DNA from 2 places in the Vagococcus xieshaowenii genome. Region 2 is predicted to be linked to the other one. Evidence: predicted binding sites of a transcription regulator. Region 2 holds the regulator's gene; the other holds the start of a gene.
The links. The regulator NrdR, encoded in region 2, represses ribonucleotide reductase genes. The targets are predictions, from matches to a motif close to ACACNATATATNGTGT.
Positions count from the first base shown of each region.

Region 1: nrdH (glutaredoxin-like protein NrdH) is a predicted target of NrdR. The motif match lies at 3,460-3,475, and genes of this name have one in related genera.

Region 1 is NZ_CP038865.1:1,482,871-1,490,878, forward strand. It holds gene E4Z98_RS07160 (YhgE/Pip domain-containing protein) at 1-2,697, opposite strand, end outside; gene E4Z98_RS07165 (RrF2 family transcriptional regulator) at 2,711-3,181, opposite strand; gene nrdH (glutaredoxin-like protein NrdH) at 3,547-3,774, shown strand; gene nrdI (class Ib ribonucleoside-diphosphate reductase assembly flavoprotein NrdI) at 3,779-4,159, shown strand; gene nrdE (class 1b ribonucleoside-diphosphate reductase subunit alpha) at 4,137-6,299, shown strand; gene nrdF (class 1b ribonucleoside-diphosphate reductase subunit beta) at 6,315-7,283, shown strand; gene E4Z98_RS07190 (YjjG family noncanonical pyrimidine nucleotidase) at 7,333-8,008, opposite strand, start outside.
Region 2 is NZ_CP038865.1:671,034-679,041, forward strand. It holds gene mutM (DNA-formamidopyrimidine glycosylase) at 1-797, shown strand, start outside; gene coaE (dephospho-CoA kinase) at 810-1,412, shown strand; gene nrdR (transcriptional regulator NrdR) at 1,526-2,011, shown strand; gene E4Z98_RS03320 (replication initiation and membrane attachment family protein) at 2,023-3,414, shown strand; gene dnaI (primosomal protein DnaI) at 3,414-4,343, shown strand; gene E4Z98_RS03330 (YceD family protein) at 4,440-5,000, shown strand; gene rpmF (50S ribosomal protein L32) at 5,065-5,247, shown strand; gene gndA (NADP-dependent phosphogluconate dehydrogenase) at 5,405-6,820, shown strand; gene E4Z98_RS03345 (response regulator transcription factor) at 6,956-7,642, shown strand; gene E4Z98_RS03350 (HAMP domain-containing sensor histidine kinase) at 7,642-8,008, shown strand, end outside.

The DNA of each region.
Region 1 (8,008 bases), 810 kb from region 2:
TTTAGCATTTAATTTTCTGAAAACAGTTGTTACTTGGGGAGCTAATAAATAACCTACTACTAAAAATACCGCACCTACAATTAAAAGAATCGTCATATATTTCGTCGCATTTGGCCAATATATACCACCTGTGGTTTCTCTTAATAAATTAACCGCATAGGTAAATGGTAAAAACGGGTTAATCATATTAAAGAATTTACCCGACATTTGAATAGGAAAATTTCCTCCTCCAGCAGAAATAGATAGCACGAGAATAATAACTGCTAGGCCTTTTCCTAAGTTACCAAACAAATGTACTAATACATAAACCATCGACATAAATACTACACCAATCATTAATGTAAACAAGAAGTTCCACCATGGATTTACCATATAAGCATTTAGTAAGAAACGATTACCTAATGCTACGATAGAAGCTTGAGCGATACCTACTGTTAAGAATGTCATAAAGCGTGAAACAAACTGTTGTCTCATACTATATTTTTTCTTTTGTTTATCATCAAGATGAACCACCGTTGTCGCAATACTTGAAAATAAAACAGCTCCTACCCACAAGCATAACGCTGTATAAAACGGTGCACTAGCTGAGCCATAATTAGGTACTGGATAAATATCCTTTTGTTTGATTTTTACAGGACTAGACAAGAAATCACTCTCAGCATTGGCATCTTTTTTAAGCAAGTTAATAATAGACCCTAAATCAACATTATTTTGACCCTTACGAACTAAATCAGCTGCTTTTTGAATACCTGAACGAACATCTGGCCATTCATCTTTAACGAAATCAGATGATAACGCCAATGCTTCTTCAATTTCAGGCATTTTACCATTAACTGTATTTAGCGTTTCTGTTAATTCTTTTTCAATTTTAGGCCAATCATTTTGATAAAAATTAACCCCTTGATTCATTTTTTCTTCTAGTTTAGGTAAATCATTTTGATAAAAATTTGCAGCTTTATTTATTCCACCAATAATGGTGGACATATTATCATTTAGTAACGTATTAGCCGTATGAATTTCTTCTTTAATTTTTGGTAACTCACCTTGATAATTATTGAAGAAGGTTAATGCTTTGTTTATTGTATCTGTTGTATCGGTCATCACATCATCAAGTTGTGCTAACATATTTTGTTTATCAATTTTACTTGTTAGCGTATTAGCTATTCCTAGCATCTCTGAAACATTGCCTATAATCGTTGTGATGGTTGACTGAATCGTTGGCAAGTCGCTTTCTAATTGATTAGCTTGTGCACCTACATTGCCAGCTGCTTGACTTATCGCTTGTATGTTTTGTTTAATTTCTTCTGCACTCATAGAATCAAAACGATTCAACGTATCGGTAATCAAATCATTGACACCTTGGCCTACTGTCTGTAGTTTTTTCAATCTATCGACAACTGGTTGTAAACTATTACTACCTGCTAAATCCATTAACTTTTCTAATGTATTCATCACACTTGTGATAATTTGAGATTGTTTATTAAGATGTCCTTGAATTCCCATAAGAATTGTTTTAATCTTCGCCTTACTTTGATCATTAAAATCTGTTTCATTTAAAAATTGGCTCAAATCATTCGCCGCATTATTGACACTTTGGCTTACTAATATTAAAACGTTCAACCCAGATGTGATCCCTTGACCAATTTGAGGTAATGCTTCTTTAACTTTACCCACTTCATCAATAACTGTTGGTAAGGTATTATTGGCTTGATCAACAAATTGATTCACTTGTGGCAACATCTCTTGTGCTTGTTCGATAATTTTTAAACCCTTTTTAGAGGTATCTATTGCCTTATTTAACGTCTCAACAATTTGATCAAATTCTTCATCAATCGTTTTAATTTGTTTACCAGCATCTACTATTTGATCAGTTTTACCTTGAAGGGATACAACTAGTTCACCAGCTTTTTTGATTTCTGGCATTTTCTCATTCAACAAGACTAGTTTATCGCCCACTTCTTTAACTTTCGGTAAATAATCCACCACTTCATTTGCTTTATCTAATTTTTCTTTATACTCAGGGAATTTATCGTTTAATTCAGTAATTTTATTCGTATAACCATCAATCTCAGCCAAATGATCATCCACTAATAAAATTTTACTTGTCACTTTATTTAACATAGGTAAACTTTCGTCAATCTTATAACCTGCATCATTTAATGTTTGAAAGACTGTTTTACTTACCGTATCGATAAATTCGGTTGAAATAGTAGACTGAATCGTACTTGCACCTTTATCGGTCACTTTAGGTGCAATGGCATTGATTTTTTGGTTCACTTGGTACTCAATTTCTGGTTTTTTTATTTCACCATTCACAAAACTTAATAAATTCTTTGAAAAATCACTAGGAATTAATATCCCTGCATAGTATTCCCCACTTTTAACCCCTTTATTAAGTTCTGCTTTGGAGTTAACAAATTGCCAAGAAAAACTATCATTTTTCTTCAAATTTGCAATCATCTCATCTCCAATATTAACCGATTGATCCATCACACCAGCTTGTTTATCTTCGGATAAAATGGCAACTTTAATATCACCCGTATTAGAGTACGGATCCCACAACGCCGCGATATTAAACCACGCATATAATGAAGGAATAATCATCAATGCGATTATTAATAGTAATGTTAATTTATTTTGATAAACACGTCGCCAATCTAGGCGATATAACTCCAACACTTTTTTCATTCGACTCATCTTTATACCTTCCTTACTCATTATTCCAATCATGGAATACCACATTTTTTTTCACACCAAAAACTTCTTCCATTATTAATTTCACATTAACAGATTTTAAATGGTTTATCCATACAACATCGGCTTCATTAAAATATTTTGCAATAACTTGATGACCTTCTTTAGCTTGTACCCCAAAATTAGCAAATGCCTCTTCTAATATGCCAGAATTAGATAGCGAAATAAATTCGCCTTCAATCGCTGAAACCACATCATATAGTGTGATTGACTCCAATGATTTATCTAATTTAAAGCCACCATTATTCCCAGTTGCTCCAGAAATAATATTAGCAACCACTAATTTTCTTAATAATTTTTGAACATAACTTTTTGATAAATTTAATTTCTGATAAATACTTTCTGATGATAGAGCAATTTCAGGCTCTTGAGTTGCCATCAGTGCGACAACGGCAATGGCTTGTTCTGTTGCAAATGTTAATTTCATTTTTTCACCTTCATTATAGACTTTTTTTATCTACAATGATTATAGACTTTTTTTATCCATAATACAACTATTTATTTTCAAGAAACTATCATTTTTTATTTCAAGAACACGATTTGTAATTTTTTGTCTTTTTTTTCTCAAATAATTTAGGCTGATACATTCTTTATTTCATACTTATCCCCATGTAAACAAATAAGAAAACACGTCACACTACACTTCTTAATAGTTTTCCACACTATCCACAAAACACAAACGGTAGTATTTACCGAACGTTCGGGACACAATATATTGTGTTTTTCCTTTGACTTTTAATTAAATGACGGTATACTTAGTATTATAAAACAAATCGCACGGAGGTAACCACAATGAATGAATTAACGCTATATACCAAAAATAATTGTCCTCAATGTAAAATGACAAAACGCTTTTTAAGCGAAAAACATTTATCATATAATGAAATCAATATCGATGAGCAACCACAATATGTTGATTGGTTAAAAGAACAAGGACATCGTTCAGTTCCAGTATTAACCAATAGTGCTGTAACAATTGTAGGTTTCCGACCTGATCAATTGCGTGCATTGGCGGTTTAATATAATGAAACTTGTCTATTTTACCTTAACTGGGCAAACTCGTCGCTTCATTAAGAAATTAGACGCCCCATCATATGAAATTGATCCAACAAATCCTTTCAATGAATTGAAAGAGCCTTATATTCTAGTCGTTCCTACTTATGACGAAGACGTTACAGAAGTAGTGAACGATTTTATTGAGTACAAAACAAATCGTGAAAATATTCTTGGTGTCGCAGGTGGTGGAAACCGAAACTTTGCGGACCTTTTTATTTTTACTGCCAAAGATATATCTCGTGATTATAACATCCCTCTATTATTCGAATTTGAATTTAGTGGCACGGAAGAAGATGTAAAAAACTTTAAGAAAGTAGTGAAGGAAATTGAGTCTAAAAGAACTAAGTAATGTTACTTATTTTGAACTAAATAACGAAATCAATCGTCCTGTTAATGGTCAAATTCCATTGAACAAGGATAAAGAGGCTTTAGATGCTTTCTTTAAAGAAAATGTTGAACCTAATACTATGACATTCAACACAGTCGAAGAAAAAATTAATTATTTAATCGCACATGAATTTATCGAATCTGAATTTATTGAGAAGTATTCCATGACATTTATTACGTCATTATATGATTATTTATTTGCTCAAAACTTTGAATTCAAATCATTCATGGCCGCATATAAATTTTATTCACAATATGCATTAAAAAGTAATGATGGCTCAATGTACTTAGAGCGCTACGAAGATCGTGTTGCCTTTAATGCCTTGTACTTTGCCGATGGTAACGAATCGCTAGCAATGAATATTGCTGAAGAAATGATTTATCAACGCTATCAACCGGCTACTCCTTCGTTTTTAAATGCTGGTCGTAAACGTCGTGGTGAATTAGTTTCATGTTTCCTACTACAATTAACTGATGACATGAATAGCATTGGGCGTGGCATTAACAGTGCGCTGCAATTATCACGTATTGGTGGTGGTGTTGGAATTTCACTTTCTAACCTACGTGAAGCTGGTGCTCCAATTAAAGGCTATGAAGGCGCGGCAAGTGGTGTGGTTCCCGTTATGAAATTGTTTGAAGATAGCTTCAGCTATTCTAACCAATTAGGACAACGTCAAGGAGCCGGTGTGGTTTATTTAGACGTTTTCCATCCAGATATTGAAATGTTTCTTTCTACTAAAAAAGAAAATGCGGATGAAAAAGTACGAGTTAAAACACTTTCATTAGGTTTAACTGTCCCTGATAAATTTTATGAGTTAACTCGTAAAAATGAAGACATGTACTTATTTAGCCCTTATAGTATTGAACGTGAATATGGTGTTCCGTACTCATACATGAACATTTCGGAAAAATACGATGAATTAGTCGCTAACCCTAATATTCGTAAAACAAAAATTAAAGCACGTGATTTAGAAAACGAAATCAGTAAATTACAACAAGAATCTGGTTACCCTTATATTATCAATATTGATGAAGCCAACCGTCAAAATCCAATTGATGGCAAAATCATTATGAGTAACTTATGTTCTGAAATTTTACAAGTTCAAACCCCCTCTGTCTTAAATGATCGACAAGAATATGAAGTAATGGGTACAGATATTAGCTGTAACTTAGGGTCAACTAATATTCCTAACTTAATGAACAGTCAAGATTTTGGACAATCTGTTCGAACAATGACACGTGCATTAACCTTTATTACGGATGCTTCAAGTATCGATGCTGTCCCTTCTATTAAGAATGGAAACAGCTTAAATCATACAATTGGTTTAGGTGCAATGGGCTTACATTCATACTTTGCTAAAAACCAAATGGCTTATGGTTCACCAGAATCAATTGAATTCACTGATGTTTATTTTAGCTTATTAAATTACTGGACATTAGTTGAAAGCAATCAAATTGCAAAAGAGCGCGGTCAATCTTTCCATAATTTCGAACATTCAGATTATGCGTCTGGAAAATATTTCGAACGTTACATCAACGAACCAGTATTACCTCAATCTGATAAGATTAAAGAACTATTTGAAGGTATTTTTGTGCCAAATGCCGCTGATTGGCAAGCATTAAGCGAAGCTGTACAAACAAATGGCTTATACCATCAAAACCGATTGGCAGTAGCTCCTAACGGCTCAATTTCTTATATTAACGATACAAGCGCAAGCATTCATCCTATTACTCGTTTAATTGAAGAACGCCAAGAAAAGAAAATCGGAAAAATTTATTACCCAGCACCATATTTAAGTAATGAAACACTTCCTTACTATACCTCTGCTTATGATATGGATATGCGTCGCGTCATTGATGTTTACGCTGCCGCTCAAAAACACGTAGACCAAGGAATGAGTTTAACATTATTCATGCGTTCTGAACTGCCAGAAGGCTTATATGAATGGAAAGCTGATACAACTAAACAAACAACACGTGACCTAAATATTTTACGTCACTATGCCTTCCATCAAGGAATTAAATCAATTTATTATGTCCGTACTTTCACTGAAGACGAAGAAGAAATCGGAAGTAACCAATGTGAAAGCTGTGTCATTTAGAGGAGGAATTGGACGATGAGTCGTGAAGAAACATATTATGCTGCGATAAACTGGAATGCCATTGAAGATATTATTGATAAATCAACTTGGGAAAAATTAACTGAACAATTTTGGTTAGATACGCGTATCCCTCTTTCAAATGATTTAGATGATTGGCGTAAATTATCTCAACAAGAAAAAGATTTAGTCGGCTATGTATTTGGTGGACTAACCTTATTAGATACCGTACAATCTGAAAGTGGTGTCGAGGCGATTCGTAACGATTGTCGCACTCCTCATGAAGAAGCGGTATTAAACAACATTCAATTTATGGAATCTGTTCATGCTAAAAGTTATTCATCTATTTTTAGTACCTTGAATACAAAATCAGAAATTGATGAAATTTTCGAATGGACAAATACAAACGAGTTTCTGCAAAAGAAAGCCAAAATGGTCAATGATATTTACCGTACGGGTTCTGCTTTGGAGAAAAAAGTAGCAAGTGTTTTCTTAGAAACTTTCTTATTCTATTCAGGATTCTATACCCCTCTTTATTACTTAGGTAATAATAAATTACCTAACGTTGCAGAAATCATCAAATTAATTATTCGTGATGAATCTGTGCATGGCACGTACATTGGCTACAAATTCCAATTGGGATTCAATGAATTATCTGAAGAAGAGCAACAGCAAATGGAAGACTGGGTATACAACCTATTATATGATCTTTATGAAAATGAAGAACGTTATACAGAGTTATTATACGACGGCGTTGGTTGGACAGAAGAAGTAAAAACTTTCTTACGTTACAATGCCAATAAAGCTTTAATGAATTTAGGCTTTAATGCTTTATTCCCAGATACTGCAAACGATGTTAACCCGATTGTCATGAATGGTATTTCAACGGGTACTTCTAATCATGATTTCTTTTCACAAGTCGGAAATGGTTACCTATTAGGTAGCGTTGAAGCAATGAAAGACGATGATTACTTAATCGGCATGTAAAAAAAGTAGCAATCAAAAATTGTTTATCAATTTTTGATTGCTACTTTTTTCAGTTAACTAACATGATTAATTCATCTAACTGTTGGATATGATAGGTTGGTTGAATTTTTTTTCCTACTTTTTCATTAGAATACCAACATGTATCAATCCCCACTTGATTACCACCCAATATATCAGCTGACAAGCTATCTCCTATCATTAAGATATCTTGTAAGTCTTTCTCCTCAATTGAGCCTAAAACGTGTTTAAAGAACAACGGTGATGGTTTTTGATAGCCAATTTCTTCTGAGATAAAGATCTCATTAAAATACGCTTCTAAACCAGCTTTTTGGATTCGTTTTTTTTGTGTAACAGCCACCCCATTCGTTACTACATACAATTGTTTTTCTTTTTTTAGTTGATCTAATACTTTTTTGGCATTAGGCATAAAAAAAATCTCTTCTGTTAAAAAAGAACGAAACATTTGGTCCATCGCTTTACCATCAACTTCTAAATCTAATTGTTGGAACAATTCAACAAAACGCTGAGATAATACGTAGTCACGTTCCACTTTTCCTTGCTCCAAAGCTAACCACAATGCTTTATTTTTGTTATGATACATAGTAAATAATTCTTGCTGCCATTCAATAGCATGTTGTTCTAATACTTTACGTAAAGCATATTGTTCGGCTTGATCAAAACTCAAAATGGTATTATCTAAATCCAATAGTAAGGTTGAATAACTC
Region 2 (8,008 bases):
CAGGATTAGAATTACTTGTTATTGGTAAACAAGTAGAAGAAGTGGTCGTATTATGGCCAAGTATTATTGAATCACCAGAAGTGGATGTTTTTAAAAGTGAACTAGTTGGTCAGACGATTGAAGAGATGAGACGCCGTGGGAAGTTTTTAATTTTTAAGTGGACGAATTATGACATGATTTCTCATCTACGAATGGAAGGGAAATATGAAGTTCATCAACAAACAGATGCCATTGATAAACATACTCATGTCATCTTTAAATTTACTGATGGCACGGAATTACGTTATTTAGATGTTCGTAAGTTTGGCAGAATGACATTACTGCCTAAAGATACCGCGCTAAATTATAAAGGAATTACTAAATTAGGGCCAGAACCAACACCTGAAACATTTACGTTAGAGCCTTTTAAGACAAGTTTAAAAAAATATCATAAAGCCATTAAGCCTCTATTATTGGATCAAAAATTAGTAACTGGATTAGGCAATATTTATGTAGATGAAGCCTTATTTGAAGCTCAGATTCACCCTGAACAGCCAGCAGATAGCTTGACGACAAAAGAAGTAACACGTTTGTATCAAAGTATTATTGATGTGTTAGCTAGAGCTGTAGAAGCAGGAGGAACGACCATTAGGAGTTATAAAAATGCGTTAGGCGAGGCAGGTAAATTTCAAGTGTCTCTCAATGCCTATGGTCTTACAGGGGAGCCTTGTAAACGTTGTGGTACACCGATTGTTAAAACCAAAGTTGCTCAAAGAGGGACACATTTTTGTCCAAATTGTCAAAAAATTCATCGTTAGGGGAGTGAGGAAATGACGTATATATTAGGACTAACAGGTGGTATTGCAACGGGTAAATCAACTGTCAGTCAAATGTTCAGCCAAAAAAATATTCCAATAATTGATGCGGATTTAATCGCTAGAGAAGTTGTTGAACCTGGGACAACAGGATTAGAACAAGTAGTGGCCATATTTGGTCAAGAGATGTTGAATGAAGAAGGCTCGTTAAATCGCAAAAAATTAGGAGAACTGGTTTTTTCAGAAGAACAGGCATTAGAAAAACTAAATGCTATTTTGGGGAAAGAAATAAGACGAGTCATTCTTGAACGAATTGAGGAACGTCGTAGCGAAGAGCACCTAATGATGGTAGTTGATATCCCGCTTCTTTATGAAAATGGCTATGAAACACTAATGGACGCGGTGATGGTGGTTTATCTTCCAGTGGACGTACAACGGGAACGCTTGATGCAGCGTGATAAGCTGAATAAGCAACAAGCAAACGAGCGTTTATCCAGTCAATGGTCAATCGAACGTAAAAAAGAACGTGCCGATTTTATAATTGATAATACAGGAACAATTTTTGAAACGCAGAAGCAAGTAGACAATTGGTTGCAAAAAAAATACAAATCCTTATAAAATAAGGGATATACAACTATACCAACTACGTGAAAGCATGTTACAATGAAGGCAGATAAATTGTAAATAATGAGTTTATGATAGATAAAATAATCTAAGTTGAGGTGAAAAACATGCAATGTCCAAAATGTCAGTATAACGGTTCCCGCGTTGTGGATAGCCGACCATCTGATGAGAATCGTGCAATTCGAAGAAGAAGAGAGTGTGAAAGCTGTGGTTTTCGTTTTACAACTTTTGAAAGAATTGAAGCTACACCTGTATTAGTGATTAAAAAAGACGGTAAACGTGAGGAGTTTAATCGCGAAAAAATCTTACGAGGACTGATTCGTTCTGCCGAAAAACGTCCTGTTTCTCTTGAACAAATGGAAAATGTAGTAGATAAGGTAGAAAATCGTGTGCGCTCGCTAGGCGAAAATGAAGTTCCAACTAGCTTGATTGGTGAATATGTGATGGAATATTTAGTAGATTTAGATGAAATTGCATATATTCGCTTTGCGAGTGTCTATCGTCAATTTAAAGATGTGAGTGTCTTTATCGAAGAAATGCAAGAAATGGTAAATAAGGGTCAAGATGAAGGGACCACAATGGAAACAGAGTAGGGGATGTTAGTATGGGGAATAAGGGAAGAGAATTGAAGGCAAAAGATACCTTCTTTGTTCAATTAACAGAGTTAGTTTCTGACGTGGATTTAAACGTATTAAATACGCTTTATCGACCGTTATTAGGGACGAAAGCCTTTGGTTTGTATCATGCCTTTTACATGATGACGCCTCATTATCCATTTGAGAGTTTAGAAACGTTTCACTCTGATTTGTTTTCAGAATGTGACTTAGGGTTACTAGATTTTGTGGAAGCACGAAAAAAACTAGAAGCCTTAGGTCTATTACGCGTTTTTGTCCAAACTGAAAATGAAACACAAACGTTTCTTTATCGAGTAGAAAAACCAATGAGTTATCATGCGTTTCTTAAAGATGATATGTTATCACTTATGTTATTAGATCGAGTTGGACAACGTCGATTTGAACGACTTATGCAAGAAATTCCACAGCGTGCAAGCCTACCGGATGGTTACCATGAAGTCACTACCAAATTTGTTGATGTTTATCAACCAAGTAGGTTAGGCGTATCAGCTAAGCCAAAGGAGGTTGCTACTGTTCAAGAGGAAATGTCGATTTCTAAACGGCCAACATTTATCCAACCAGAAACATTTGACTGGTCTTATTTTGAACAATTGATGGCGCGTTATAATTTAGTACCGCATCACTTATTAACGATTAAAAATGAATTATTAGCCATTCATCAACAATATGGTTTTGATGAACTAACGTTAAGAAATTACCTAGCTAATTTTGTTGATTATACAACGAATGAGATTGAGATGAAGAAGTTCAAATATGCGTTAGTTAATCGTTCTACTCAACAAGTAGAGCCAGCCACTCAAGTAGGAGAAGTTGTCTCGTCAAATAAACCCGTCATTCAGGAGGATACTAAGGCGTTACAAAGCTTAAATGAGCAAGAACGTCATCTTGTCATCTCTAGTAACGAATATGCACCAATGGAGTTCTTAGAAGCTATCAAATCGGATAAGAAGGGGTCTGTGGTCATTACAGAGCGTTGGGCGATTGAAAAATTAGTAAAACAATCGGGATTATCTAATAGTGTGATTAATATTTTAATTCATTATTTATTATCTGTTCAGAATAAGGCAACCTTTGAAGAAATCACAGCCTTTAAAATTGCCAATGATTGGTCACAATCAGGCGTAAAAACGCCTGCTGATGCAATTAACCGGACAAAGAAAACGTATCACGATAAACAAAATAAAACGAAAAATGTACAGTATAATAATAAAACATATAACAATAAACCCGTCCGTAAAGAAACATTGCCGGATTGGGTGAACCAAGAAACAAAAGAAACGAAAATGTCTGCTGAAAAGCAAGCCTTGATGAGAGAAAAGTTGCGACAAATGCGACAAAAAGGAAAAGATGGTGAGAAATAATGGAAAATTTAGGCGATGAAATGAAAAAAGTTATGCGTCATAATGCGTGGCAAGATCGTTATCAACATTTGGTTGATACCGTGATGCAAGACAAGTATGTGCAACGTTTTTTATCAGAGAATGAAGACAAAATCACACAGGAATTAGTAGAAAAAAGCTATGCTAAACTGTATGAATTTGTCCAAGAAAGACGCAAATTTGATGAAGGAAGTCCTTCAATGATTGCCCCAGGCTATGAGCCAATTTTATTTCTAAACTATCGTTCAATTGATGTGACTTATGTTCCGACGAATGAATTGTTAGCCAAGCAAGAAGCTGATGCAATTAAGCGTCGTGTGAAAGCCATTGATATTCCCAAAGACGTACGTGACGCGACGTTTGATGCGTTTGAACTAACCGATGAACGAGAACATGCGTATTCAGAATGTGTGGATTTTGTGAATCATTACATTGAACAGCCAAAAATTTTCCGACAAGGTCTTTATTTACAAGGTTCTTTTGGTGTTGGAAAAACGTATTTGTTAGGGGCAATGGCCAATGAATTAGCACAGTCAGGCTTTCATACCACACTCATTCATTTTCCAACATTTGCTGTTGAAATTAAACAAGCGATAGGTAATAATACATTGAATGAAAAATTAGAAGAAGTAAAAAAAGCGCCAATATTAATGATTGATGACATTGGAGCAGACTCAATGAGTGCCTGGATTCGCGATGATATTTTAGGTGTTATTTTACAATATCGAATGCAAGAGCAATTACCAACATTCTTTAGTTCTAATTTTGATATGGAACAATTAGAAGTTCAACATTTACGTCAATCACAACGTGGCGATGACGAACCACTAAAAGCTAAACGAATCATGGAACGTATTAAATATTTATCTAAAGAAATTAAAATGATTGGTTTAAATCGACGTCTTCAATAAGTTGAGCATTCTATCATCACCTGTCAAGAAAATTTCATTGACAAAGAATTAACTAGCTAGTATAATAATTTTTGTTGCGCAAGGAGAGTGAAAATAGTGAAATGGTCATTAATGGAACTAAGAAGGTATCAACATGAACCCTTAGTGATAGATACAACAATTGAATTAGCCGATACGTTATTAAAACGTGATGAGACAATTTTAGGTGTTGGTCCAGTTAAAGTGGTAGGAACAATTAATGTTGAACCAAGAGAGTATATTGCTCAAGTTCAATTTGATGTTGTCTTAACCTTACCATCAAGTCGTTCACTAGAACCTGTTGATTATCCAATGACGATTGCCTTTGATGAAATCTATATGATTCCTGAAGAGTATGCCTTGGTCAAAGGAACAGAAGGTTATGAACATGCTATTATTTTAGAAAGTTCAACCTTAGATTTGCGCGAAGCAATTGAGGATTACATTTTGTTAAATATCCCGTTAAAAGTTTTAACGGAAGAAGAAATGCTTGCTGATGAATTACCAAGTGGTGATGCATGGACAATCATGTCTGAAGAAGATTATTTATACCAACAAATGGAAACTCAAGCCCAAACAATTGATCCTCGTCTTGCAAAATTGTCAGCTTTGTTAGATAATAACGAAGAATCTGATTAATCGCAAGATTGGAATAGATTTACTACTTCGGTAGTAAAAATGAGTTAAGGAGGTGTAGTTCAAGATGGCAGTACCTGCAAGAAGAACTTCAAAAGCTAAAAAAGCAAAACGTCGTACTCACTACAAATTATCAGTACCTGGAATGAGCACATGCTCAAACTGTGGCGAAATGAAACGCAGCCACCATGTATGTCCTGAATGTGGTCAATATGATGGAAAAGATGTTGTAAACACAACAGCTGAATAATACATTTTTTAGAAAATGTTTAAAACCGTTAGACAACCATGGAGTCTAGCGGTTTTTTTATATGATTTATTAGTTCATTAAGTTTAAATTAATGCCACTTTAATGTATAATAAGATAGGAAAATGCGTAATCATTGATTACTAGTAGGAGGAACAACATGTCTAAACAACAAATCGGTGTCGTCGGAATGGCGGTAATGGGGAAAAATTTAGCATTAAATATTGAAAGTCGTGGTTATTCTGTTTCAGTCTTTAACCGTTCAGCATCAAGAACAGAAGAAGCAATTGCAGAAAACCCTGGGAAAAAGTTAGTTCCAACTTATACAATTGAAGAGTTTGTTGATTCTTTAGAAACACCTAGAAAAATTATGCTGATGGTTCAAGCAGGAGCAGCAACTGATGCAACAATTCAAAGTTTATTGCCTCACTTAGATAAGGGCGATATTTTAATTGACGGTGGGAATACATTTTTCCGCGATACAATGAGACGTAATGAAGAATTAGCTAACTCTGGCATTAACTTTATCGGAACAGGCGTTTCTGGTGGTGAAGAAGGTGCTTTAAAAGGTCCAGCTATCATGCCAGGTGGGCAAAAAGAAGCCTATGACTTAGTTGCACCAATCTTTGAACAAATTGCAGCTAAGGCTGAAGATGGCGAAGCTTGTGTGACGTATATTGGCCCTAACGGAGCAGGTCATTATGTTAAGATGGCACATAACGGGATCGAATATGGTGATATGCAATTAATTGCTGAATCATATGATTTAATGTCTCGCTTATTAGGCCTTTCTGTTGATGAAATGGCAGAGATTTTTAACGAATGGAACCAAGGTGAGTTAGATAGTTACTTAATCGAAATTACAGCAGATATTTTGACCCACAAAGATGATGAAACAGGTAAACCATTAGTAGATGTTATCTTAGATGCTGCAGGTAATAAAGGAACAGGTAAATGGACCAGTCAAAGTGCATTAGATTTAGGCGTGCCACTACCGTTAATTACCGAATCAGTGTTTGCTCGTTATATTTCAGCAATGAAAGAAGAACGTGTTGAAGCAAGTGCTAAAATTAAAGGGCTAGATGTTACACCTTTTGATGGTGATAAAAAAGAATTAGTAGAAAAAATTCGTGAAGCGTTATATTTCAGTAAAATCATGAGTTACGCACAAGGCTTTGCGCAATTACGTATTGCCAGTGAAGAATATGGATGGGATTTAAACTATGGAGAAATTGCTAAAATTTTCCGTGCAGGTTGTATCATTCGTGCAAAATTCTTACAAAAAATTACTGATGCCTATGCAGAAAATCCAGAATTGAAAAACTTATTATTAGATGATTACTTCAATGAAATCACTCAAAAATATCAAAAATCAGTTCGTGAAGTCGTGGCATTGGCTGTACAAGCTGGCGTACCAGTTCCAACATTCTCTTCTGCGATTGCTTACTATGACTCATATCGTAGTGCAGATTTACCAGCTAATATTATTCAAGCACAACGTGACTACTTTGGTGCACATACATTCAAACGTAAAGACAAAGAAGGCACATTCCATCATGATTGGTATACAAAATAATTAAAAAAAAGGGGGTGTATTATCACTTATCACACCTCCTTTTTATTTTTTAATAAGATAGCTTTTTTGAGTTGAAATCGTTATAATTAAAATAGAAAAGATTGATGAAATGTTAATAGAAAGGAATTAATCTTAATGAACCGTATATTAATTATTGAAGATGAAAAAAATCTTGCACGCTTCGTTGAATTAGAATTGAAACACGAAGGTTATGAAGTTGAAGTTCATTATAATGGTCGTACAGGATTAGAAGCAGCCTTGGGTAGTAGTTGGGATGCTATATTATTAGACTTAATGTTGCCTGAATTGAATGGTTTAGAAGTTTGTCGACGTGTTCGTCAAGTGAAAGACACACCGATTATTATGATGACAGCTCGTGATTCTGTTATCGACCGAGTATCAGGTTTAGACCATGGAGCAGATGATTATATTGTTAAGCCATTTGCTATTGAGGAATTATTAGCACGCTTACGTGCCTTATTGCGCCGAATTGATTTTGAAGGGGATCGTAACGTAGTGAAACAAACAACGTTAGAGTACCGAGACTTAACAATTGAAAAAGAAAACCGTGTCGTTCGTCGTAACCATGAAATCATTGAATTAACGAAAAGAGAATATGAATTATTATTAACCTTAATGGAAAATATTAATGTAGTGCTTGCACGTGATGTTTTACTTAAAAAAGTTTGGGGTTACGAAACAGAAGTTGAAACAAATGTAGTCGATGTTTACATCCGTTATTTACGTAATAAAATTGATGTATCAGGAGAGGACAGTTATATTCAAACTGTTCGCGGCACTGGTTACGTTATGAGATCGTAATGACTAAAGAAAAAAATAACGAAAAGAAAGTTCACTTCCACTTGAGTATGAGTGGTAAGTGGACTTTACTTACATCATTATTTGTTTTAATTTCTGTGATTGTATTTTCAACCATTACATATAAAAAAAGTATCGATACCCTAATCGAAGTAGAACGAAAAAATATTAATGAAACGTTAAAAGATGTTTCAAGCAGGTTGAAGATTTCTAATAATGAATTATCTATTCGTAATACAGCTTATTACCTATCAAATGATAATAATACATTAGGATCTGATCCAACAGAACGTACATTAGAAGCGAACTTAATCCGTTTAAATTCATTTATTTCTGAATTATCACAGCCGGAATTGAGTGTGTCTGTTT